2 regions of the Azospira inquinata genome follow, and region 1 is predicted to be linked to the other one. Evidence: predicted binding sites of a transcription regulator. Region 1 holds the regulator's gene; the other holds the start of a gene.
What was found. Region 1 encodes sigma-54, which starts transcription at its own class of promoters, with help from an activator protein. Its sites were predicted from a motif close to TGGCACGCTTNCTGCTNA; they were not measured.

Region 1 (19,050 bases):
CTACCAGATCACCCTGGTCTGCGCCTTCGTGCCCCTGGTGGCCGGGCTCTACTGGAAGCCCAGCACCAACCAGGGGGCCCTGGTGTCCATCGGCTGCGGCCTCACGGTATGGCTGGTGCTCCTCACCCTGGGCCCGGCCGATCCCTTCCTGCCGCCCCAGTTCGCCGGCCTGCTGGCCGCCCTGGGGGGCATGGTGCTGGGCTCCCTGGGGCCCCAGCTGATCGCCCACGCCCCGCCGCCCCCTCCGGCCCACGGCCACCATGCGGCGGCGGCCACCCACCATGTGGCGGAACCGGTGCATCACCACGACGCCTGAGGCTGGCGCCCGGGACAATTTCCCTGAACCTTTTGTGCCCCGGGCTTTCCCAAAGAATAGCCCGGGCAGGCCCGTCCCGGGCCGTTTCCGCCCCGGCCCGGGGTGACCCGTCCGCCATCCCTGTGCCATACTGTCGGGCCCCATCATGTCCCGCCCTAACACCCCCTCCACCCTGCCCCGCTATCTGGCCCTGGCCTACGGCCTGCTGGTCATTTACGCCAGCCTGCACCCCTTTTCCGGGTGGCGCAGCACCGGGGCTTCCCCCTTCGCCTACCTGAACGCGGCCTGGCCCCGTTACTGGACGGTCTTCGATCTGGCGGTGAATGTGGCGGGCTACCTGCCCCTGGGCTTTCTCCTGGCCTTGGCCCTGAAACAGCTGCCCACCCGGGCCCTGCCCGCCCTGGCGGCCTGGGTCATGGGTACCGCCCTGTCCTTCGCCATGGAAAGCATCCAGACCTGGCTGCCGTCTCGGGTGCCCTCTAATCTGGATCTGGCCACCAATAGCCTGGGCACGGCCCTGGGGGCCCTGATCGCCTTTTTCTACGGGGAGCCCCTGTTCCGCAGCCTGACCCACTGGCAGGGCCGCCTGGTGGCGGACCGGCCCCACGCCGAACCCGGGGTGGTGCTGCTAGGCCTCTGGCTGCTCACCCAGGTGACCCCGGAAACCCTGCTCTTCGGCGCCGGGGACGTGCGCCATCTGGTGGGCCTGCCCTCGGACCAGCCCTTTGCGCCCCAGGTATTTCAGGTGGTGGAAGCGGCCATCGTGGGCATTAATCTGGTGGCCGTGGGCCTCTTCGCCCGGACCCTGCTGGCGGACCGCTGGCCCGCCCTGGTGGGGGTGCCCCTGCTCATCGTGACGGCCCTGGGCGTCCGCAGTCTGGCCACCGCCGTGCTGGTGGGGCCGGATGACGCCTTCGCCTGGTTCACCCCCGGCTCCCGCCTGGGCCTGGAATGGGGCGCCGCCGCCCTGCTGGTGCTGGTCTGGCTGCCTGCGGACATGCGCATCAGCCTGGCCAGCCTGGGCCTCATGGCGGCCACCGTGCTCATCAACCTGGCCCCGGAAAATCCCTATTCCGCCGCCGCCCTGGCCGCTTGGCGCCAGGGCCATTTCTTCAATTTCAACGGGGTCACCCGTATCACCGCCAGCCTCTGGCCCTTCGCCGCCGTGCCCTATCTGATGCTGGTGGCCCGCCGGATATAATCCCGGCCTTGCCCTTTCCTCCGGAATCCTTGCCATGAGCTACTACCGCTACCACGCCCTGATCTGCTGCAACCAGCGGGCCAACGGGGAATCCTGCTGCAACGACCACGGCGCCAGCGAGCTGCTGGATTACGCCAAGGCCAAGGTGAAGGCCGCCGGCGTGGCTGGTCCCGGCCAGGTGCGGGTGAACAAGTCGGGCTGCCTGGGCCGCTGCGACCAGGGCCCGGTGATGGTGATTTACCCGGAAGCCACCTGGTACACCTTCGTGGATAAGGAAGACATCGATGAAATCATCGAAGAACACCTGCTCCACGGTCGGGTAGTGGAACGGCTGAAGATCGACTGATCCCCATGCGTACGGACACGGAACACCTGCTCATTCCCGGCGCCGCTGGGCCCATCGACACCCTGGTGGAAGCCCCGGAAAAGCCCCTGGGCATCGCCCTGGTGGGCCACCCCCACCCCCTCTTCGGCGGCGCCAACACCAACAAGGTGGCCCAGACCCTGGCCCGGACCTTCGTCGGCCTGGGCTACGCCGCCCTGCGCCCCAATTTCCGGGGCGTGGGCCAAAGCGCCGGCAGCCACGACGAGGGCCGGGGCGAGACGGAGGACATGCTTACCGTGCTGGACTACGCCCGGCAGCGCTTCGGCGATCTGCCCGTGGTCCTGGGAGGCTTTTCCTTCGGCGCCTACGTCCAGGCCCGGGTGGCCAAGCGTCTGGCGGATGAGGGGCGGCCCGTCCAACGTCTGGTGCTGATCGGCACCGCCTCCGGCTTTGTGGAAGGCACCCGCCACTACGAGACCGACGCGGTGCCCGCCGACACCATCGTCATCCACGGCAGCGCTGACACCACCGTGCCCCTGGCCAATGTGCTGGCCTGGGCCGAGCCCCTGGAACTACCCGTGGTGGTGGTGCCCGGGGCCGATCATTTCTTCCACCGGCGCCTGCACATTCTCCGCAACATTATCCAGAGCAACTGGCACCCCCAGGACCGGCCATGACCGCGCCCCTGGAAGTCCGCCATCTCACCAAGCGTTACGGCGACTTCACCGCCGTGGACGACCTGTCCTTTGCCGTGCCTCCGGGCATCTGTTTCGGCCTCCTGGGGCCCAACGGGGCGGGCAAGACCACCACCCTGCGCTGCTGCCTGGGGCTCACCGCACCGGACGGGGGGGAACTCCGCCTCAACGGCCTGGCCGTGCCGGAACGGGCCCGGGAAGCCCGGCGGGCCACCGGGGTGGTGCCCCAGTTCGACAATCTGGACCCGGATTTCACCGTGGCGGAAAACCTCCTGGTCTTTGGCCGCTATTTCGGCCTGGAAGACCGGCTGATCCGCTCCCGCATTCCCGACCTGCTGGAATTCGCCGGCCTGGGCGGCAAGGGGGACGCCCCCCTGAAAAGCCTCTCCGGGGGCATGAAGCGGCGCCTCAGCCTGGCCCGGGCCCTGGTCAATGATCCGGCGGTGATTTTCCTGGACGAGCCCACCACCGGCCTGGACCCCCAGGCCCGGCACCTGATCTGGGAGCGACTCAAGGAACTCACCGCCCAGGGCAAAACCCTGATCCTCACCACCCACTTCATGGACGAGGCGGAGCGGCTCTGCCACCGCCTAGGCGTGGTGGACCACGGCCGTCTGGTGGCGGAAGGCAGCCCGGCGGAACTCATCGCCCAGCACATCGAACCCCAGGTGGTGGAAATTTACGGGGAAGACGCCCCGACCTGGGCCGCCGCCCACACCGCCCTGGCCCCCCGCCAGGAAGTGGTGGGGGAAACCGCCTTTTTCTATTGCCAGGACCCGGGGCCCCTGCTGGCCGCAGCGGCCCAGAGCCCGGGCCTGCGCACCCTGCACCGGGCAGCTAACCTGGAAGACGTGTTTCTCAAGCTCACCGGCCGGGAATTGCGGGATTGAGCGCCACCGGACCAGCCATGACCCAGACCTCCTTTCTCCGCACCTGTCTCGCCCCGCCCCACCTGTCCCGCCGCTGGTTTCCCGTGTGGCAGCGCAATTTCCTGGTGTGGCGCAAGCTGGCCCTGCCCTCCGTGCTGGGCAATCTGGCCGATCCCCTGATTTACATGCTGGGCCTGGGCTACGGCCTGGGCAGCCTGCTGCCCCAGGTGAGCGGCGTCTCCTACGTGACCTTCCTGGCCGCCGGGACGGTGTGCGCCAGCACCATGAACGCGGCCACCTTCGAGACCCTTTATTCCGCCTTTTCCCGCATGCACGTGCAGCGCACCTGGGAAGCCATGCTCCACGCCCCCCTCACCCTGGAAGATGTGGTGCTCGGGGAACTGGTCTGGGCAGCCAGCAAAAGCCTGCTCTCCGGTCTGGCCATTCTGCTGGTGATCTGGGCCCTGGGCCTGACCCATTCCCCCCTTTCCCTGTGGGTGCTGCCGGTGGTGGCCCTGATTGGCCTGGCCTTCGCCGGCCTGGGCCTGATCATCAATGCCCTGGCCCCCTCCTACGATTTCTTCATGTACTACTTCACCCTCTTCATCACCCCCACCACCCTGCTGTCCGGGGTCTTTTTCCCCATGGACCAGCTCCCCGCCCTGGCCCGGAGCATCGCCGCCTGGCTGCCCCTGGCCCATGGGGTGGCCCTGGCCCGGCCCCTGCTCCTGGGCCAGGTGCCCGCCCAGGCCGGTCTCCATGTGGCCGCCCTGCTGGCCATTACCGCCGTCTCTTTCCTGGTGGCCCTGGCCCTTACCCGGCGGCGCCTGCTCCGTTAGGAAGGATACATTCGGAAACAAAAGGGCAATCAGGCTGTCCCTATAATTACAGCCTATTACTTTGCGCCTAGTACGCAGCCACAACACCTGACACAGGGGAGTTTCGCGCCCTCACCTTCCTCGCCGCCGCCCCCTGCTGCCACCTCCGGAGAGGTACATGTTTCGCAACCGCAAACTTGAAGCAGCCCTGACCCAATGCCAGAACGAACGGGATGATGCCCGGGCCGTGCTGGCCGCCCTGAACCGCTCCCTGGCCATTATCGAATTCACCCCCGACGGCACCATCCTCAGCGCCAACGACAGTTTCTGCGCCCTCATGGGTTACAGCCTGACCCAGTTGCAGGGCCAACACCACCGTATTCTCTGCACCGCCGATTACACCGCCACCCCGGCATATGACCAGTTCTGGGCCAAACTCCGGGCCGGGGAATATTTCCGGGACAAGGTGAAACGGGTCACCCAATCGGGCAAGGAACTGTGGCTCCAGGCCACCTATAACCCGGTACTGGACCGGGAAGGCCGGGTCACCCGCATCTACAAAATCGCCACGGACATTACCGCCCGGGAAGAGGAGGCGGAACTGAGCCACGCCCTGGTGGCGGCCATTAACCGGGCCATGGCGGTGATCGAATTCGACATGAACGGCCGGGTGCTCACGGCCAACGCCAATTTCCTGGAGCTCATGGGCTACCGGCTGGAGGAAATCCAGGGCCGGCCCCACCGGGACTTCTGCCTCTCCGCCTTTGCCGACAGCCCGGAATACGCCGAATTCTGGGCCCGTCTGGGCCGGGGCGAGTCCTTTTCCGGCCAGTTCGAGCGGGTCGCCAAGGATGGTCACCACGTCTGGCTGGAAGCGGCCTACAACCCGGTGCTGGACGCCAAGGGTCAGCCCATCAAGGTGGTGAAAATCGCCTCCGACATTACGGAGCGGGTGACCCAGCAGCAAGCGGAACAGGCCAGCGCCAAGCTGGCCTACGACATTTCCAAGAACACGGAAGGAGTGTCGTCCAAGGGTGAGGCGGTCATTGCAGACACGGTGGCAAAAATGACCCGCATCGCCGAACTGGTGCGGGATTCCTCCAGCCGGGTGGAAAAGCTGGGGCAACAGTCGGACCAGATCACCTCCATCGTAAACACCATCAAGGAAATCGCCGACCAGACCAATCTCCTGGCCCTCAACGCGGCCATCGAGGCAGCCCGGGCCGGGGAAAGCGGCCGGGGATTTTCCGTGGTGGCGGACGAGGTGCGCAAGCTGGCGGAACGGACCAGCAATTCCACCACGGAAATCGCCGCCATGATCGGCGCTATCCAGAGCGACACCCGCTCGGTCATCGACACCATGGGCACGGGCCTGGGGGAAGTGGATCAGGGGGTTACCCTGGTCCAGGAAGCCGGTCAGGCCATCCAGGAAATCCGCAGCGGCGCCCATCAGGTGGTGGAAGCGGTGGGCAAGCTTTCTTCCACCCTGACGGCGGGCTAAAAGCGCCGGCCCGGGCGCTGCCCCCCAGCAGAGGGAGCGCCAACCTGGACACCACGCCTCTCCACCTACACCAGCGCCCAAGCCCCCGTTAGGGTGATGGGGGGGCCAATAGGCACCCCCAGGGGACCAAACAGGGTCCCGCCGGGCCTATCTCCCGAAAACCGCCGCCCCCCGGTCATCCCACAGGCGGGGGCTGCGCTCTGCCCCGTTGTCCGGCCGGGCCGCCGCTTCCAGCAGGGCCAGCACCAGTTCCCCGGTGCGCCGTTCCGGGTCGTGGATAGGGTTGTATTCGCTGATTTCCCACGCCGCCAGGCGGGGGTCCGCCAGCCAGCCGGCCAGGGCGTTCTGGGTTTCCCGGGGGTCCAGGCCATCCGGTTCCGGGGTGCCCACCCCGGGGGCCGCCCCCGGGTCCAGGGCGTCCACGTCCAGGCTCACCCCGTAGGCGCCCCTGCCCCCTGCCGTGGCGATTTCCCGGGCATCCGCCAGCACCGCCCCTAGGCCCCGGCGATGGATTTCCCCCATGGCGAAAACCTGCACGCCGCAAGATTCCAGATAATCTGGCTCCGGCCCTTCCCAGCTGCGCGCCCCCACCAGGGCCACCCGTTCCGGCTTCAGCCAGGGTCCGGGCACATCCCGCATTTCCGCCGCCCCCCGGCCCAGGAGGGCGGCCAGGGGCATGCCGTGGGGATTGCCGCTGGGGCTGTCCGCCGGGGTGTGGGCATCCAGGTGGGCGTCGATCCAGATCAGGCCCACGTCGCCCCGGTCCGCCCAGGCCCGGGCGACCCCCCGCCAGGTGCCCGCCGCAATGGCATGGTCCCCCCCCAGGATCAGGGGCCGGTAGCCCGCCGCCACTTCCGCCGCCACCCGCTCCGCCAGGGCGCCCAGGAGCCGCCCCAGGGCGGTCCAGCGGGAGCCTTCCGGGGTCAGCAGGGCGGTTTCCCGGCGCACCGACCAGCCCAGGCGTTCCAGCCGCTCCTGCAAACCCAGGGATTCCAGGACGGCAGGGGCCAGGGCCGGACCCGGGTCCGGGCCGCCCAGGCCGCAGGGCACGGGGAGAAGGGAAAGGGGAGGCAGGACCATGGGCGGGGCGCTAGAAGAGTCAGGACAGGGTGCCAGAGCTTGCCTGTTTGTGGTGAAAATTTCATGACGATGGGCAAAAGGCCCACGCCTGGCCGCCCGGCCCGGATCGCCGGAGCCCAAAGGTCACGGGTTTTACCGGGCCTAGGCGGATACCTGGGGGGCGGACTTCCGGGGCAATGACCCGCCGCCGATCCCCGCCCGGGCCCCTGGAACCCAGCCGGGCCCCTTACCCTTTTTTGACCCGTGCCCGACCCCGGAATTCCGCCGGGCCCGGGCACGGCATCCGGCGGGCAGCGTGATAAAATCCCCCATCCCCCCAACCTAGGCATTTTTCCCATGTTTTCAGGCATCGTTGAGGCCGTCGGCCGCATTACCCATCTCACCCCCCGGGAAGTCGGCTTCCGCCTTTCCGTGGCCCCCGGCAATCTGGACCTGAGCGATGTGGGCATCGGCGATTCCATCGCCCACAACGGGGTCTGCCTGACCGTGGTGGAAAAGACCCCGGACCATTTCTGCGTGGATGTGTCCCCGGAAACCCTGTCTTGCACCGTGGGCCTGGCCGAACCCGGCCCGGTGAATCTGGAACGGGCCCTGCGCCTGGCCGACCGGCTCGGCGGCCATCTGGTCTCGGGCCATGTGGACGGGGTGGGCAACGTGGTCCGCTTCGACCCCATCGGCGACAACCGGCTCCTGGAAATCCAGGCCCCGGCGGAACTGGCCAAATACATTGCCCGCAAGGGCTCCATTACGGTGGACGGCGTCAGCCTAACCACCAATTCGGTGGAGGACAGCACCTTCACCATCAACCTCATCCCCCACACCCTGGAAGCCACCACCCTGCACCGCCTGCACCCGGGCGCCAAGGTGAATCTGGAAGTGGACCTCATCGCCCGCTACGTGGAACGGATGCTTAACCCCGAAGAAAGCAACTGATTCATCATGCCCCCCTCCACTAACCTAGCCTCTACCCAGGAGATCGTGGCCGAGCTGAAAGCCGGCCGCATGGTCATCCTGGTGGACGAGGAAGACCGGGAAAACGAAGGCGACCTGGTTCTGGCCGCTGATTTCGTCACCCCGGATGCCATCAATTTCATGGCCAAGCATGGCCGTGGTCTGATCTGCCTGACCATTACGGAAGAACGCTGCCGCCAGCTGGGCCTCACCCCCATGGCTCGGGACAACAAAAGCGTGCACGGTACCGCCTTCACCGTCTCCATCGAGGCGGCGGAAGGGGTCACCACGGGCATTTCCGCCCATGACCGGGCCCACACCATTGCCGTAGCCGTGGCCCGCAACGCCAAGCCGGCGGACATTGTCCAGCCCGGCCACGTCTTCCCCATCACCGCCAAACCCGGCGGCGTTTTGGTACGGGCAGGCCACACGGAAGCCGGTTGCGACCTTACCGGTCTGGCCGGTCTGACCCCGGCGGCGGTGATCTGCGAAATCATGAACGAGGACGGGACCATGGCCCGGCTGCCCCAGCTCATAGAGGTGGCCAAGGAACATGGTCTGAAAATCGGCGCCATCGCCGACCTGATCCACTACCGCAGCCAGCACGAAACCCTGGTGGAGCCCCTGGCTACCAAGACCATCCAGACCCGGCACGGGGAATTCACCCTCCACGCCTTCCACGACCGGGTAGCGGACGAGGTCCATCTGGCCCTGGTGCGGGGCACCATCCGGGCCGATCAGGACGCCCTGGTGCGGGTCCACGAACCCCTTTCGGTGCTGGATTTCCTGGCGCCGGAAACGGGCCATCACACCTTTTCCATCGACACCGCCCAGGCCGCCCTGGCCAAGTTCGGCAACGGGGTCATCGTCATGCTGCACCGGCCCCAGAGCGGCGCCGACCTGCGCGAAGCCCTGGCCGCCCCGGCGGAAGACAAGCACGAGCCGAAGAAGTGGGACCCCCGCATCTACGGTATCGGCGCCCAGATCCTGCGCCAGCTGGGGGTAGGCAAGATGAAGCTGCTCTCCAGCCCCCGCCGTATGCCCTCCATGACCGGTTTTGACCTGGAAGTCACCGGTTTCGTCACCGATCCGGAAAGTCTCTGATATGGCCCGTTTCAACAACATCCCCGAAATCGACACCAACCTGGACGGCCACGGCCTCAAGGTCGGTCTGGTCATGAGCCGCTTTAACCAGGACGTCTGCGAAGGCCTGCTGTCTGCCTGCGTCACCGAGCTGCAACGCCTGGGCGTGGCCCCGGCGGACCTGCTCATCTGCACCGTGCCCGGCGCCCTGGAAATTCCCCTGACCCTGCAAAAGCTGGCCGGCAGCGGCCACTACGACGCCCTCATCGCCCTGGGCGCCGTTATCCGGGGCGAAACCTACCACTTCGAGGTGGTTTCCAACGACGCCTGCCGGGGCATTCAGGAAGTGCAGCTGGATTCGGGCATTCCCATCGCCAACGGGGTGCTCACCACGGAAGACGACGACCAGGCCCTGGCCCGGATGGAAACCAAAGGCAAGGACTGCGCCCAGGCCGCCGTGGAAATGGCCCGCCTCTACCAGGCCCTGGCCCAATAAAAAGCGCACCATGACCGACATCGACAAGCAATCCGCCAAACCCGCCGCCAAAGCCCACCGCAACGGCGGTAACAAGTCCCCCCGCCGCCGCGCCCGGGAATTCGCCCTGCAAGGCCTGTATCAATGCCGCTTCGGCGGCCAGGACGAAGCGGCGGCGGAAGCCCATCTGGGGGAAGCCTCCACCTTCGGCAAGGCCGACCGGGAATTTTTCGTCGGCCTGCTGCGGGGCGCCCGGGCCCAGGAAGCCGAATTGCAGGAACTCCTCGGCCCCTACCTGGATCGGCCCATGGACGAACTGTCCCCCATCGAAGCCTGCATCCTGCTCCTGGGCGCCCTGGAACTGCGCCAGTTCCCCGAGACCCCCTACCGGGTCATCATCAATGAAGCCATCGAGCTGGCCAAATCCTTTGGCGGCACGGACGGACACAAGTTTGTAAACGGCGTGCTGGATCATCTGGCCGCCCAACTGCGGCCGGAGGAAGTGGCCGCCCGGCAAAAGCAACAGCAACCCTAACCGGTCCTGGTCGCCAGGGGGGCGCCGCCCCCTTCCCCCACCGGTTTTTCGGGCAGCGGGGTTTCGCCCCCCGCGCCCTTGCGGAAGGAAGGCCCATGCCCAGCGAATTTGAACTGATCGACCGCCACTTCGCCCGTCCCACCCCGGGCGCCGTCCTCGGCCCGGGGGACGACTGCGCCCTGCTCCAGCCCACCCCGGGCATGCAGTTGGCCGCCACCACGGACATGCTGGTGGCCGGGGTCCATTTTCTGCCGGAAACGGACCCGGAACGCCTGGGCTGGAAAACCCTGGCGGTGAATCTATCCGACCTAGCCGCCATGGGCGCCCAGGCCCGCTGGGTGCTCCTGGCCGGCGCCTTCCCGGAAGACGATGAAGACTGGATCGCCGCCTTCGCCAAGGGCTTTTTCGCCCTGGCCCAGCTCCACGGAGTGGATGTGGTAGGGGGCGACACCACCCGGGGCCCCCTCAATCTCTGCGTCACCGCCCTGGGGGAACTGCCCCCCGGCCAGGCCATTACCCGGAGCGGCGCCCGGGCCGAAGACGACCTGTGGGTATCCGGCACCCCGGGCCTGGCCTCCCTGGGCCTGGCCCACGCCCAACACAAAACCCAGCTTGCCGACGATTTGGCCACCACCTGCCTGGAAGCCCTGCGCCGTCCCCAGCCCCGTCTGGCCCTGGGACGCTCCCTGCGCCGGGTGGCCAGCGCCGCCATCGACGTTTCCGACGGTCTACTGGGAGACATCGGCCACCTGCTGGAACGCTCCAAGGTGGGGGCGGAAATCCGCATGGATCACCTACCGCCCCTGCCCCAGGGCGCCGACCCGGAACTAGCCCGGGCCTGCCAGCTGGGAGGCGGGGACGATTACGAACTGGCTTTCACCGCTCCCGCCAGTCAGCGGCCCACCCTGGCCGCCGTGGCGGCGGTGCTAAAGCTGCCCCTGTGGCGCATTGGCCGCATTACCCCGGCCCCGGGATTGCGCCTGCTGGATGAACAAGGTCAGGAGCTGCCCCTGCCCGCGAAAGGTTTTGATCATTTCCACGCCGCCTAATCTCCGCTTTCTTTTTAGCCACCCGGCCCATTTCGTCGCCTGCGGCCTGGGCAGCGGCCTCTCCGGCTTCGCCCCGGGGACCGCGGGCACTCTGTTCGCCTGGGCGTCCTATGTGCTGATCCGGCCCAATTTCAGCGACATGGGCTTTGCCGTCTTTCTCCTGGCCTGCTTCGTCATGGGGGTGGTAGCCTGCGACCGGACCGGCCGGGATCTGGGAGTGGTGGACCACGGCGCCATTGTCTGGGATGAAATCGTGCCCTTCTGGGGCGCCCTCTTTTTCTGCCCCCCTTACCTGCTCTGGCAGTTAGGCGCTTTCTGCCTCTTCCGCCTCTACGACATTACCAAGCCCCAGCCGGCCCGCTACTTTGACCGGCAGGTGAAAAACGGTTTCGGGGTGATGATGGACGACGTGGTGGCCGCAGGCTACACGGTCCTCACCCTGGCCCTGGCCAAACGTCTGCTCGGATAAACCCATGTCCCCATCCTCCTCCAGCGCCGCCCCCAGCCAATCCCAACTGGAAGCCCTGGCCGCCCGGGTCGGTGCAGCTTTGCTGGCCCGGGGGGAAACCCTGGCCACCGCCGAATCCTGCACCGGGGGCTGGATCGGCCAGAGCCTTACCGCCATTGCGGGCAGTTCCGCCTGGTTTGACCGGGGCTTCATCACCTATTCCAACCAGGCCAAGACCGAGGAACTGGGGGTGCCGGAAGCCCTGCTCGCCCGGGTGGGGGCGGTCAGCGAGCCGGTGGCCGCCGCCATGGCCCAGGGGGCCCGGCGCCAGGGGCGCATGACCTGGGCCCTGGCGGTGAGCGGCATCGCTGGACCCGGGGGCGGCAGCCGGAGTAAGCCCGTGGGCACGGTCTGTTTCGCCTGGGCCGGGCCGGATCAGGTGCTCCAGGTAGGCACCCAGCATTTTCCCGGGAACCGGGAAGAAGTCCGGGCCCACACCGTGGCCCACGCCCTCACCGTGCTTTTGCAACACCTGGATCGCCCCCTGGCCGCCTGAGGGCCGAGCCGCTAACATAGGCTTTCCCACCGGAGCGGGTGCCCCCTCCGGCCTCTTCCAGCCCTTGCCCCAGGAGTCCGCCATGAAAGGTCATAGCCCAGTCCTCAAGCAGCTCAACGAATTGCTGGCCGGAGAATTGATGGCCCGGGACCAATATTTCATCCACGCCCGGATGTACGAAAACTGGGGCCTGGGCAAACTCTACGAGCGTATCTGGCACGAAATGCAGGACGAAACGGGCCATGCGGACTGGCTCATCCAGCGCATCCTGTTTCTGGAAGGCACCCCGGGCATGGTCCCGGCCAAGGCCATGAAAATCGGCAAGACCGTGCCGGACATGCTGAAAAACGATCTGGCGGTGGAAATTTCCGTGGTGAAGGCGGTGCGGGCCGCCATGGCGGTCTGTGAAGCCCACCAGGACTACGTTTCCCGGGACATTCTGCTGAAAATGCTGGACGACACGGAGCAGGATCACGCCCACTGGCTGGAGCAGCAGCTAAAGCGCATTGAGCTAGTAGGCCTGGAAAACTATATCCAGTCCCAGATGGGCGACGCCCCCGCTTCAGCTTAAGAACGAAAGCCACCGGGGGGGATGTTCAGCCCGCCCCCGGGGGAATCAGGAAAGCCGGACCGGCTCCCGTCCGCTGGAATGGGAAAGCCCGGGGGACGGGCTGGCCCCTTCCCCCCGGGCACTTTCCTGGCCCATGGCGACAAAGTGGGTCAATTCTCCCCGGCCGTCCCGCAAGGGCGCCAGGGAAAGGTGCCAGGCCAGGTCGCCACCGTCCTGGCGGCGGCTCACCAGGGCGCCCTGCCAGCCAGCACCGTCCAGCAAGGCCTGCCACAGGGCGGCGCCCCCCGCCCCTTCCCCATCTCCACCTGCGGGCTGGAGCAGGCAGGGCGTTTCCCCCAACAGGTCTTCCAAAGCATAGCCGGTGAGGCGGGTGAAGGCCTGATTGCAATATTCAAAGCACCCCTGGGCATCCGTAATAAAAATGGGCGCCGGGCCCCATTCCATGGCCCGGGAGAACTTTTCCAGGTCCGCTTCCAGCAGACGACGCTCCTGCACATCCCGAAACACCCCGGCCAGCCGGATCACCCGTCCCTGGCTATCCCAGGCCACGGCCTTGCCCTCCCCCCGCAGCCAGCTCCAGTGCCCGCGCCGGTTGGCCCGACGAAATTCCCCCACATAGCGGGCGGCCGAGCCCTGGGCTACCCGGCCCAGACCGGCCAGTACCCCGGCCCGATCTTCCCCATGCACGCCCGTCAGCCAGTCCGTCAGCGCCAGGCGCTGAGGCGGCGGCCCGGCCTCGTCCAGGGCGGCGGCGGCGGATTCCCGAATGGTCAGGAGATCGGTCCCCACCTCCCATTCCCACAGGCCGAAATCCTGCCCGGCCAGGGCTTCCCCCAGCCGGGCCAGACGCTCCTGGCAACGTTGTATCCCCCCGTCCTCCCGGACCCGGGTTCCGGTCACCTCCCGAATGCTGCCTTGCAGCCGGTCCGGCCCCTGGCCATTGCCGGGCACCAGACGCCCTTCCAGGCACAGCACCCGCAGGCCACCGGCCTCGTCCCGCACACGAAAATCCACCCGGCAGCCATCCCGGCCCATGGCCCCCAGGGCCGCCTCCAGAGGACCCCGGTCCTCCGCCAGCACCACGGGCAACCAGGCATCCAGACTATCCCCGGCCCGTACCGCCCCCTGGCCGAACCAGCCGGGAATGGCGCCCCGGCGCCCCAGCAGGCGCCGGCTGCCCGGCTCGGCCCACCACAACAGTTGGCCCTGGGCCGTGAGAATGGCATCCACCCCCCCGTCACTACCCCGCCGGAAACGGCTACAAATCCAGCGCAGGGCGATGCCGAGCACCAGGGCCGCCCCGAGCAAGCCCAGGGAAGCCAGCCAGAGGCGCCCCCCCTGGATATTGCGCTGCCATAAGCCCAGAAGCATGGCGCCCCAGACCAGGGGAGCGCTGCGCAGACCCAGCGCGGCCAGGCAGGCGCCCGCCAGGATCAGGGGCAGGAACTGGTCCGCCGCCCCCCAGGAGGGGCCCAGAGCCCCTCCCAGGCAGACCGCCCCCAGGGAGAGGCCAAAAGCCAGGGCCAGCTGCCCCCCCAGGGGGAAACCGGTGAAGGAAAAGGGTGGGGCCCAATAGGGGCGGAGTCGGCGAAGAACATTCATTTGGGATAGAAATTGCCTGACTTTGGCCCCCGGAACAATTGGGGCTTACACGTATCCGTGCCCGCAAGGTTTGTGCCATAATCGGACGCTTGTTTTTGGGGATTTCGAGCCATGGAAGACAATAAGGCTAAGGCGCTCGCCGCCGCGCTGGCACAGATTGAAAAGCAGTTCGGCAAGGGCTCCATCATGAAGATGGGCGCCACCGAAGTGGACAAGGGACTGGAAGTCATTTCCACCGGCTCCCTGGGGCTGGACGTAGCCCTGGGCGTGGGCGGTCTGCCCCGGGGCCGGGTGGTGGAAATCTACGGTCCGGAATCTTCCGGGAAAACCACCCTGACCCTCCAGGTCATTGCCGAAGCCCAGAAAAAAGGGGGCGTGGCCGCCTTTATCGACGCGGAACACGCCCTGGATCCCCAATACGCCCAGAAGCTGGGCGTCAAGGTGGGTGACCTGCTCATTTCCCAGCCGGATACGGGGGAACAGGCCCTGGAAATCGCCGACATGCTGGTCCGTTCCGGGGGCGTGGATGTGATTGTGGTGGACTCCGTGGCCGCCCTCACCCCCAAGGCGGAAATTGAAGGGGAAATGGGGGACTCCATGATGGGCCTCCACGCCCGTCTGATGAGCCAGGCCCTGCGCAAGCTCACCGCCAACATCAAGAAAACCAACACCCTGGTGATTTTCATCAACCAGATCCGGATGAAGATCGGCGTCATGTTCGGCAATCCGGAAACCACCACCGGGGGCAACGCCCTGAAGTTCTATGCCTCCGTGCGTCTGGACATCCGCCGCATCGGCTCCATCAAGAAGGCGGACGAGGTGATCGGCAACGAAACCCGGGTCAAGGTGGTGAAGAACAAGGTCTCCCCCCCCTTCCGGGAAGCCATTTTCGACATCCTCTACGGGGAAGGCATTTCCCGGGAAGGGGAAATCATCGAGCTGGGCGTGAACAACAAGATCGTGGAAAAGTCCGGCGCCTGGTATTCCTACAACGGGGAAAAGATCGGTCAGGGCAAGGACAATGTGCGGGAATTCCTCAAGGCTAATCCCGCCCTGGCCCAGGAAATCGAAGCCAAGATCCGCACCGCCGTGGGGGTGACCAAAGCTGCCCCCGCCCCGGAAGCCCCTACCCCCGGGGATGACTGAAAGCCTGCGCGGGCGGGCCTTGCGCCTGCTCGCCTCCCGGGAACACAGCCGTCTTGAACTGAAACGCAAGCTGGCTTCCCACGCCGAAAGCGGCGAGGAACTGGAATTGCTGCTGGACGAGCTGGAGAAAGCCCGCCTGCTTGCCAATGACCGTTACGCCGAACAGCGGGTCACCGTCCGCGGCGGCCGCTACGGTAACGCCCGCCTGGCCGGGGAATTGCGCAGCCAGGGGGTGGATGACACCACCATTGCCAACGCTTTGGCCCAGGCCGGGGATGAAACCGAGCGGGCCCTGGCGGTCTGGCGCAAAAAATTCGGCAGCCTGCCCCAGGATGCCCAGGAGCGGGCCAAGCAGGCCCGTTTTCTGGCCGGTCGGGGTTTCGGCAGCCCAACCATCCGCCGGGTGCTGCAAGGCACCTGGGATGACGAGTAAAAGGTTCGCACCATGTCCGACCCGCAAGACAGCCAAAAAGGCCACATTCTTTCCGCCCACAACCTGAAGAAGCGCTACAAGGCCCGTACCGTGGTCCAGGACGTGTCCTTCGAGGTCTGCTGTGGGGAAGTGGTGGGGCTACTGGGCCCCAACGGGGCGGGGAAAACCACCTGTTTCTATATGATCGTGGGTCTGGTGGCCGCCGATGGGGGCGCCATCTGGCTGGACAACCAGGAACTGACCCACCTGCCCATCCACCGCCGGGCCCACATGGGGGTCTCCTACCTGCCCCAGGAAGCTTCCGTGTTCCGCAAACTGAATGTGGAAGAAAACATCCAGGCGGTGCTGGAACTCCAGGAACTGGACCCGGAGGCGACCCAGAGCAAGCTGGAGGAGCTGCTCGACGAACTCCACATCGGCCATCTACGCCACACCTCCGCCGCCGCCCTCTCCGGCGGGGAACGGCGCCGGGTGGAAATCGCCCGGGCCCTGGCCACCTCCCCCCGCTTCATCCTGCTGGACGAACCCTTCGCCGGGGTGGACCCCATCGCCGTGCTGGAAATTCAGAAAATCATCCGTTTCCTCAAGGAACGGGGCATCGGCGTACTCATCACCGACCACAATGTGCGGGAAACCCTGGGCATCTGTGACCGGGCCTGTATCATCAATGAAGGCCGGGTACTGGCCGCTGGTGGGCCGGATGAGATCGTTTATAATGAAAATGTAAGAAAAGTCTATCTGGGTGAGCATTTCCGCCTCTAATCACCCCTTTCTCCCCCAACAGCAGCCCGTCTGCGGAGAAGTCATCGTCATGTTTTCTCCCATCACGCGCCCATGAAACCGACCCTCCAACTTAAACTTTCCCAGCATTTGGCGCTCACGCCCCAACTGCAACAATCCATCCGGTTGTTGCAGCTGTCCACGCTGGAACTGAACCAGGAGCTGGAGAAGTACCTGACGGAAAATCCCCTCCTGGAACGGGAGGACGAGGATTTCGACGGTCCTTCCGGGCCTGCCGCCGGGGAAGGAAGTGACAGTGCGGCCCCTGATCCGGCGGGCACCACGCCCCGGGAAACGGAGCGGGGCGAGGATGATAGCCGGGAGCACGGGGAGCCGGGGGAAAGCGCCGAAACGGGCATCCGTGCCAGCGACGAGGGCAATGCCCTGGCCGCCGGGGAGGATGACGGCTGGTATGCGGAGGGCAGCTATCCTTCCGCCTCCCGGGACGAAGAAGACGATTCGGATTACCAGGACATCCAGGCCGCCAGCACCTCCCTGCGAGACCATCTGGCCTGGCAGTTAGGCCTCACCCCCCTGAGTGACCGGGACCGGAATCTGGTACGCTTTCTCATTGAAGCCCTGGACGACGACGGCTACCTGACCCAGCCCCTGGAAGAACTGGCGGACGCCCTGCCCCCGGAGCTCGAAATCGACCTGGACGACCTGCTCATCGCCCTGCGCCACCTCCAGCATTTCGACCCCACCGGAGTGGGGGCCCGCTCTCCCCAGGAATGCCTGGCCCTGCAACTGGAAGCCCTGCCCCCGGAACCCACCCGGGATCTGGCCCTGCAACTGGTGCGCCAGTATCTGGAACTCCTGGCCGGACGGGACTTCACCAAGCTGAAAAAGCTCCTGGGCTGTGACGACGACCAGCTACGGGCCGCCGCCCATCTGGTGAAGAGCCTCAATCCCCGCCCCGGGGCCCAGTACGCCCCCCTGGATACCCGCTACATTATTCCCGACGTGGTGGTGCGCAAGCTACGCAACCAGTGGGTGGCCAGCATCAACCCGGACGCCTATCCCCGGCTGCGCATCAACCGCCTGTATTCGGATATTCTCTCCAAACACCGGGGCTCCTCCCTGGCTGGCCAGCTCCAAGAAGCCCGCTGGCTGATCAAGAACGTACAGCAGCGCTTTGACACCATTCTGCGGGTCTCCCAGGCCATCGTGGAACGCCAGCGCCAGTTCTTCGAACACGGGGAAGTGGCCATGCGCCCCCTGGTACTGCGGGAAATCGCCGAGGTGCTGGGGCTCCACGAATCCACCGTTTCCCGGGTCACCACCCAGAAATACATGGCCACCCCCCGGGGCATTTTCGAACTCAAGTATTTCTTCGGCAGCCACGTGGCCACGGAAGCGGGGGGCGCCTGTTCCGCCACCGCCATCCGGGCCCTGATCAAGCAGTTGATTGGCGGGGAAGATGCGAAAAAGCCCCTTTCCGACAGCCAGATTTCCGAGATTCTCGGGCAACAGGGCATTGTGGTGGCCCGCCGGACCATAGCAAAATACCGGGAGGCGTTGAACATCCCGCCGGCTAACCTACGCAAGACCATCTAACCAAGGAGTAAATAATATGAACCTGCACATCACCGGCCATCACGTCGAGGTTACCCCGGCTATCCGCGAATACGTCAGCAGCAAGCTGGATCGGGTGCTGCGCCACTTCGACAACGTCATTGAAGTGAATGTGATCCTCACCGTGGAAAAGCTGAAGCAAAAAGCGGAAGTCACCGTCCGGGTGCCGGGCAAGGACATCTACGTGGAAAACGAAGACAGCGACCTGTACGCTTCCGTGGACGCCCTGGTGGACAAGCTGGACCGCCAAGTGATCAAGCACAAGGAAAAGGGCCTGGCCCACAACCGGGACAGCATGGATAAGCACATCGGCGAAGCCTAATCGCTAGCACCGCCGCCGCCCCACCCAAGGGGGCGGCTACGGTGGCCGAGCGTCGCCTTTTCCGCTATGATCCGGCCACCTGAAGGGTCTCCCTCCCGCCCCCCGGGTTTCTTGTTTCTCCCATCGTCTTTCCGGGGAGTACCCTAGCCCCATGGACCTCATCGCCAAACTCCTTCCCCCCGCCAACATCGTCCTGAATCTGGAAGCCAGCAGCAAAAAGCGCGCTTTCGAGCAGGCCGCCCTGTTGTTCGAAAATAACCTGGGGGTTGCCCAATCCACGGTTTTTGCCAGCCTGTTTGCCCGGGAAAAGCTGGGCTCCACCGGCCTGGGCCAGGGCGTGGCCATTCCCCACGGCCGCTTAAAGGGCATCAAGGAAGCCGCCGGCGCCTTTCTCCGCCTCACCCACCCCGTGGCCTTCGACGCCCCGGACGGCAAGCCGGTAGATCTGATGTTCGTGCTCCTGGTACCGGAGCAGGCCACGGAACAACATCTGCAGATTCTTTCCGAGCTGGCCCAGCGCTTCTCCGACAAGCTGTTCCGGGAGGCCCTGCGCCATTGCGACAGTATGGACGACGCCCACCGCCTGTTCACCGATTGGGGAAATCATGCGGAAAATCAGCATCGCGCAGCTGTTTGAAGACCATCGGGAACGCCTCGCCCTGGAATGGGTGGCAGCCCTGGGCAGCGAACGCTTCATCGATCTGAAACGGCGGGGCAAC
Region 2 (3,202 bases), 400 kb from region 1:
CTTCCAGATCCCCATAACGGTCCCGGTTCAGGAAGGTTGCCCAGCCCATGGCCAGCTTGCCTGTTCTGCCCAGCCAGGGCAGCCACCGCGTCTCAGAGGCAGACAAATTCATCCTCGGACTTTTCAACATCGTGCTCTCCGTATTTGCTTTATTTATGAGCTAGCTATAGCACTTACAGTGCCAGCCATTGATTTCTTTATATTTATTATGCCGGAGGCGGTATAAGCCGTCCCTATGGCTAGGGATAAGCACCATAACAGTGCGCCATCGAGGCCACCTCTGAAGAAATAGCCGGGGAACCTTCAGCTTTTTCCTGGAGCCCATGGGCCGACATGAGGGAAAAGCAATCCCGCCACTTAAGCGGAAAGCCAAGGCGCTGACCGACGGCTACAAACACAAAGCCCGGCATCTGCCGGGCTTTGCTGATGGAGGGCCCTACAAGGCTTGTAGGGCAGCCCCTTGGACTAGCTCAGGCTTTCCCGCTCCGGGGTGGCACTGATCTTATGGATCGCCAGGTCCGCGCCGTTATATTCATCCTCCGGATCGAGACGGATACCCACGGCCAGCTTCAGAGCCCCGTAAACCAGGGAGCCCCCGGCCAGGGCAATGAGAATGGCCAGGCCCGTAGCCACCAGCTGGGAGCCGAAGGCCACGCCCCCCAGGCCACCCAGGGCCTTGGCGCCGAAAATCCCCGCAGCCAGACCACCCCAGGCCCCACACAGGCCGTGGAGGGGCCACACCCCCAGCACGTCGTCAATTTTCCAGCGGTTCTGGGTCAGGGTGAACATAACCACAAACAGTGCACCGGCGACCCCGCCGGTCACCAGGGCGCCTAGGGGATGCATCAGGTCAGAACCCGCGCAGACCGCCACCAGCCCGGCCAGAGGGCCGTTATGGACAAAGCCCGGGTCATTCTTACCCACCAGGGTGGCAGTAACGATGCCCCCCACCATGGCCATGAGGGAGTTCAAAGCCACCAGGCCGGAAATTTTGTCCAGGGTCTGGGCGCTCATTACGTTGAAGCCGAACCAGCCCACCGCCAGAATCCAGGCGCCCAGGGCCAGGAAAGGAATGGATGAAGGGGGATGGGAGGCGATACGCCCATCCTTGGAATAGCGGCCCCGGCGGGCGCCCAGGATGAGCACGGCGGGCAGGGCGATCCAGCCCCCCATGGCATGGACCACCACGGAACCGGCGAAATCGTGGAATTCGGCGCCGAAAGTGGCTTGCAGCCAGGCCTGGATACCAAAAGCGTGATTCCAGGCAATGCCTTCAAAGAGGGGATAGACCCCCCCCACCAGGGCGAAGGTGGCCGCCAGTTGGGGATGGAATTTGGCCCGCTCCGCAATGCCCCCGGAAATGATGGCGGGGATGGCGGCGGCAAAGGTTAAGAGGAAAAAGAACTTGGTCAGTTCAAAGCCGTTGTGCTGGGCCAGAATGTCGGCGGCGGTGAAAAAATGCACCCCGTAGGCCACCCCGTAGCCAATGAAAAAATAGGCCAGGGTGGAAACGGCAAAGTCGGTCATGATTTTCACCAGGGCATTCACCTGGTTTTTCTTCCGGACCGTGCCCAGTTCCAAAAAGGCAAAGCCAGCATGCATGGCAAGCACCATGATGGCGCCCAGCAGCACAAAAAGGGTGTCCGATGCGGACTTAAGAACTTCCATGGTGCCTCCCGAAAAAGATCGCACCACTTAAGCAAACAGCGTTCCCGGCCTCTATATGCGATAAATCATAGAGTTAGGGAAACGCCGTTCCTATCAACGCACCAAAACAGGCCTTAATCTTCAAATACGCACCATAGTCGTGCAATTTGCCTCAATGTTGTGCCTACGCACCAAAAGCGCCATCACCCTCCCAGGCCGGGGGGCAAAAAGACCCAGAGCTGGCCCCGCTGTTTCATTTTGCCGGCCTGATTACCCGCCCCACTGCCGAAGCCCCAGAAAAAATCTCCCCGCACCGGTCCCCGGATGGCGCCCCCCGTGTCCTGGGCCAGCATTAGCCGTTGCAGGGGCCGGGGGGAATTGGGATAGGTGGCGGAAAGGAACACCGGGGCCCCCAGGGGCACGGTGCGGGGATCCACGGCCAGACTGCGTTCTGCCGTGAGGGGAACCCCCAGGGCGCCCACCGGGCCGTCCCCAGGGGGCAGATTCAGTTCCTTGAAAAATACGTAGCTGGGGTCCTGATTCAACACCGAGGCCACCTTACCCGGCTGGCCCTGATTAGCCCGGGTCCAGGCCTGGATGGATTGCATGCTGACCTGATCCGGCTTCAGTTCTCCCCGTTCCACCAGCACCCGGCCAATGGGCTGGAAGGGGCGTCCGTTCTGGTCCCCGTAGCCAACCCGCACCAGGCTACCGTCAGGCAGCTGGACCCGGCCCGAACCCTGGATTTGCAGGAAAAAGAGTTCAATGGGGTCATCCACCCAGAGCAGGGCCTGATACTGGTCCATGCGCCGGGCCATTTCTTCCCGGGACCAGTAGGGCACCACCCGGTTGCCCTGGAGTCGACCCCGCAGGCGCAGATGCTTGAGTTCCGGGTAAACGGCGCTCAAATCCACGGTAATCAGATCCTTGGGCACCCTGAGCAGGGGATAGCGGTAAGCCCCTTCCGCCTTGCGGCTGCCGTGGAGCAGGGGCTCGTAATAGCCCGTAATCAGGCCCTCCCGACTACCGTCCGGATTGACCACCTGATAAGGGGTAAAGCGGCTTTCAAAAAAGCGCCGCAGGGCCGCCCCGTCCTGGGGATTCAGGCTACGGGCCTCGTCACAGGCAGGCCGCCATAACGGCCATTCCTTGCGCCCAGCCAGACCCCGGCAGCTGGACAAAAAGGCGGGCAGGGCCGCGGACAGATCATCCTGGCCCCAGCCCGGAATATCTTCCCAACGGGCCGCCTGGAGCGGCTTGGCGGGAGGAGCGGTGACCTCCTTTTCCCCGGTAGGGGCGGGGCACACGGGACAACCGGCGGGAACTTCCTTGGGCCCCGTACCGGCGCAGCCCGCCAGCAAGGCGGCTAGGGACAAAGACATCAGGGCAGCAAAGGTTAATTGGCGTTTTTTCATGATTGGGCTAAGGTTCGATGCTTTCTTTCAGTATACCGGCAACCCCATGAGCGACCCTTTACAACGGCTCGACCAATTTCTGGCCCATGCCGAAAAACTTCTTTCCCAACTGGAACCCCTGCTGCCCCCACCCCCTTCCG

Region 2: Azoinq_RS09465 (ammonium transporter) is a predicted target of sigma-54. The motif match lies at 1,697-1,714, and genes of this name have one in related genera.

What each region holds. Positions count from the first base shown of each region.
Region 1 covers NZ_CP064782.1:1,647,929-1,666,978, reverse strand. Annotated here, with positions in the region: gene Azoinq_RS07630 (sodium:solute symporter family protein) at 1-316, shown strand, start outside; gene Azoinq_RS07625 (VanZ family protein) at 462-1,517, shown strand; gene Azoinq_RS07620 ((2Fe-2S) ferredoxin domain-containing protein) at 1,552-1,863, shown strand; gene Azoinq_RS07615 (alpha/beta hydrolase) at 1,869-2,519, shown strand; gene Azoinq_RS07610 (ATP-binding cassette domain-containing protein) at 2,516-3,427, shown strand; gene Azoinq_RS07605 (ABC transporter permease) at 3,445-4,245, shown strand; gene Azoinq_RS15085 (methyl-accepting chemotaxis protein) at 4,403-5,725, shown strand; gene Azoinq_RS07595 (arginase) at 5,873-6,805, opposite strand; gene Azoinq_RS07590 (riboflavin synthase) at 7,142-7,738, shown strand; gene ribBA (bifunctional 3,4-dihydroxy-2-butanone-4-phosphate synthase/GTP cyclohydrolase II) at 7,745-8,860, shown strand; gene ribH (6,7-dimethyl-8-ribityllumazine synthase) at 8,862-9,335, shown strand; gene nusB (transcription antitermination factor NusB) at 9,346-9,849, shown strand; gene thiL (thiamine-phosphate kinase) at 9,945-10,898, shown strand; gene Azoinq_RS07565 (phosphatidylglycerophosphatase A family protein) at 10,876-11,367, shown strand; gene Azoinq_RS07560 (CinA family protein) at 11,372-11,902, shown strand; gene bfr (bacterioferritin) at 11,985-12,473, shown strand; gene Azoinq_RS07550 (PAS domain-containing protein) at 12,519-14,075, opposite strand; gene recA (recombinase RecA) at 14,187-15,221, shown strand; gene recX (recombination regulator RecX) at 15,214-15,654, shown strand; gene lptB (LPS export ABC transporter ATP-binding protein) at 15,667-16,416, shown strand; gene Azoinq_RS07530 (RNA polymerase factor sigma-54) at 16,489-17,991, shown strand; gene hpf (ribosome hibernation-promoting factor, HPF/YfiA family) at 18,008-18,331, shown strand; gene ptsN (PTS IIA-like nitrogen regulatory protein PtsN) at 18,483-18,968, shown strand; gene hprK (HPr(Ser) kinase/phosphatase) at 18,937-19,050, shown strand, end outside.
Region 2 covers NZ_CP064782.1:2,057,335-2,060,536, reverse strand. Annotated here, with positions in the region: gene Azoinq_RS09470 (methyl-accepting chemotaxis protein) at 1-112, opposite strand, end outside; gene Azoinq_RS09465 (ammonium transporter) at 466-1,668, opposite strand; gene mltA (murein transglycosylase A) at 1,851-3,062, opposite strand; gene Azoinq_RS09455 (ATP-binding protein) at 3,109-3,202, shown strand, end outside.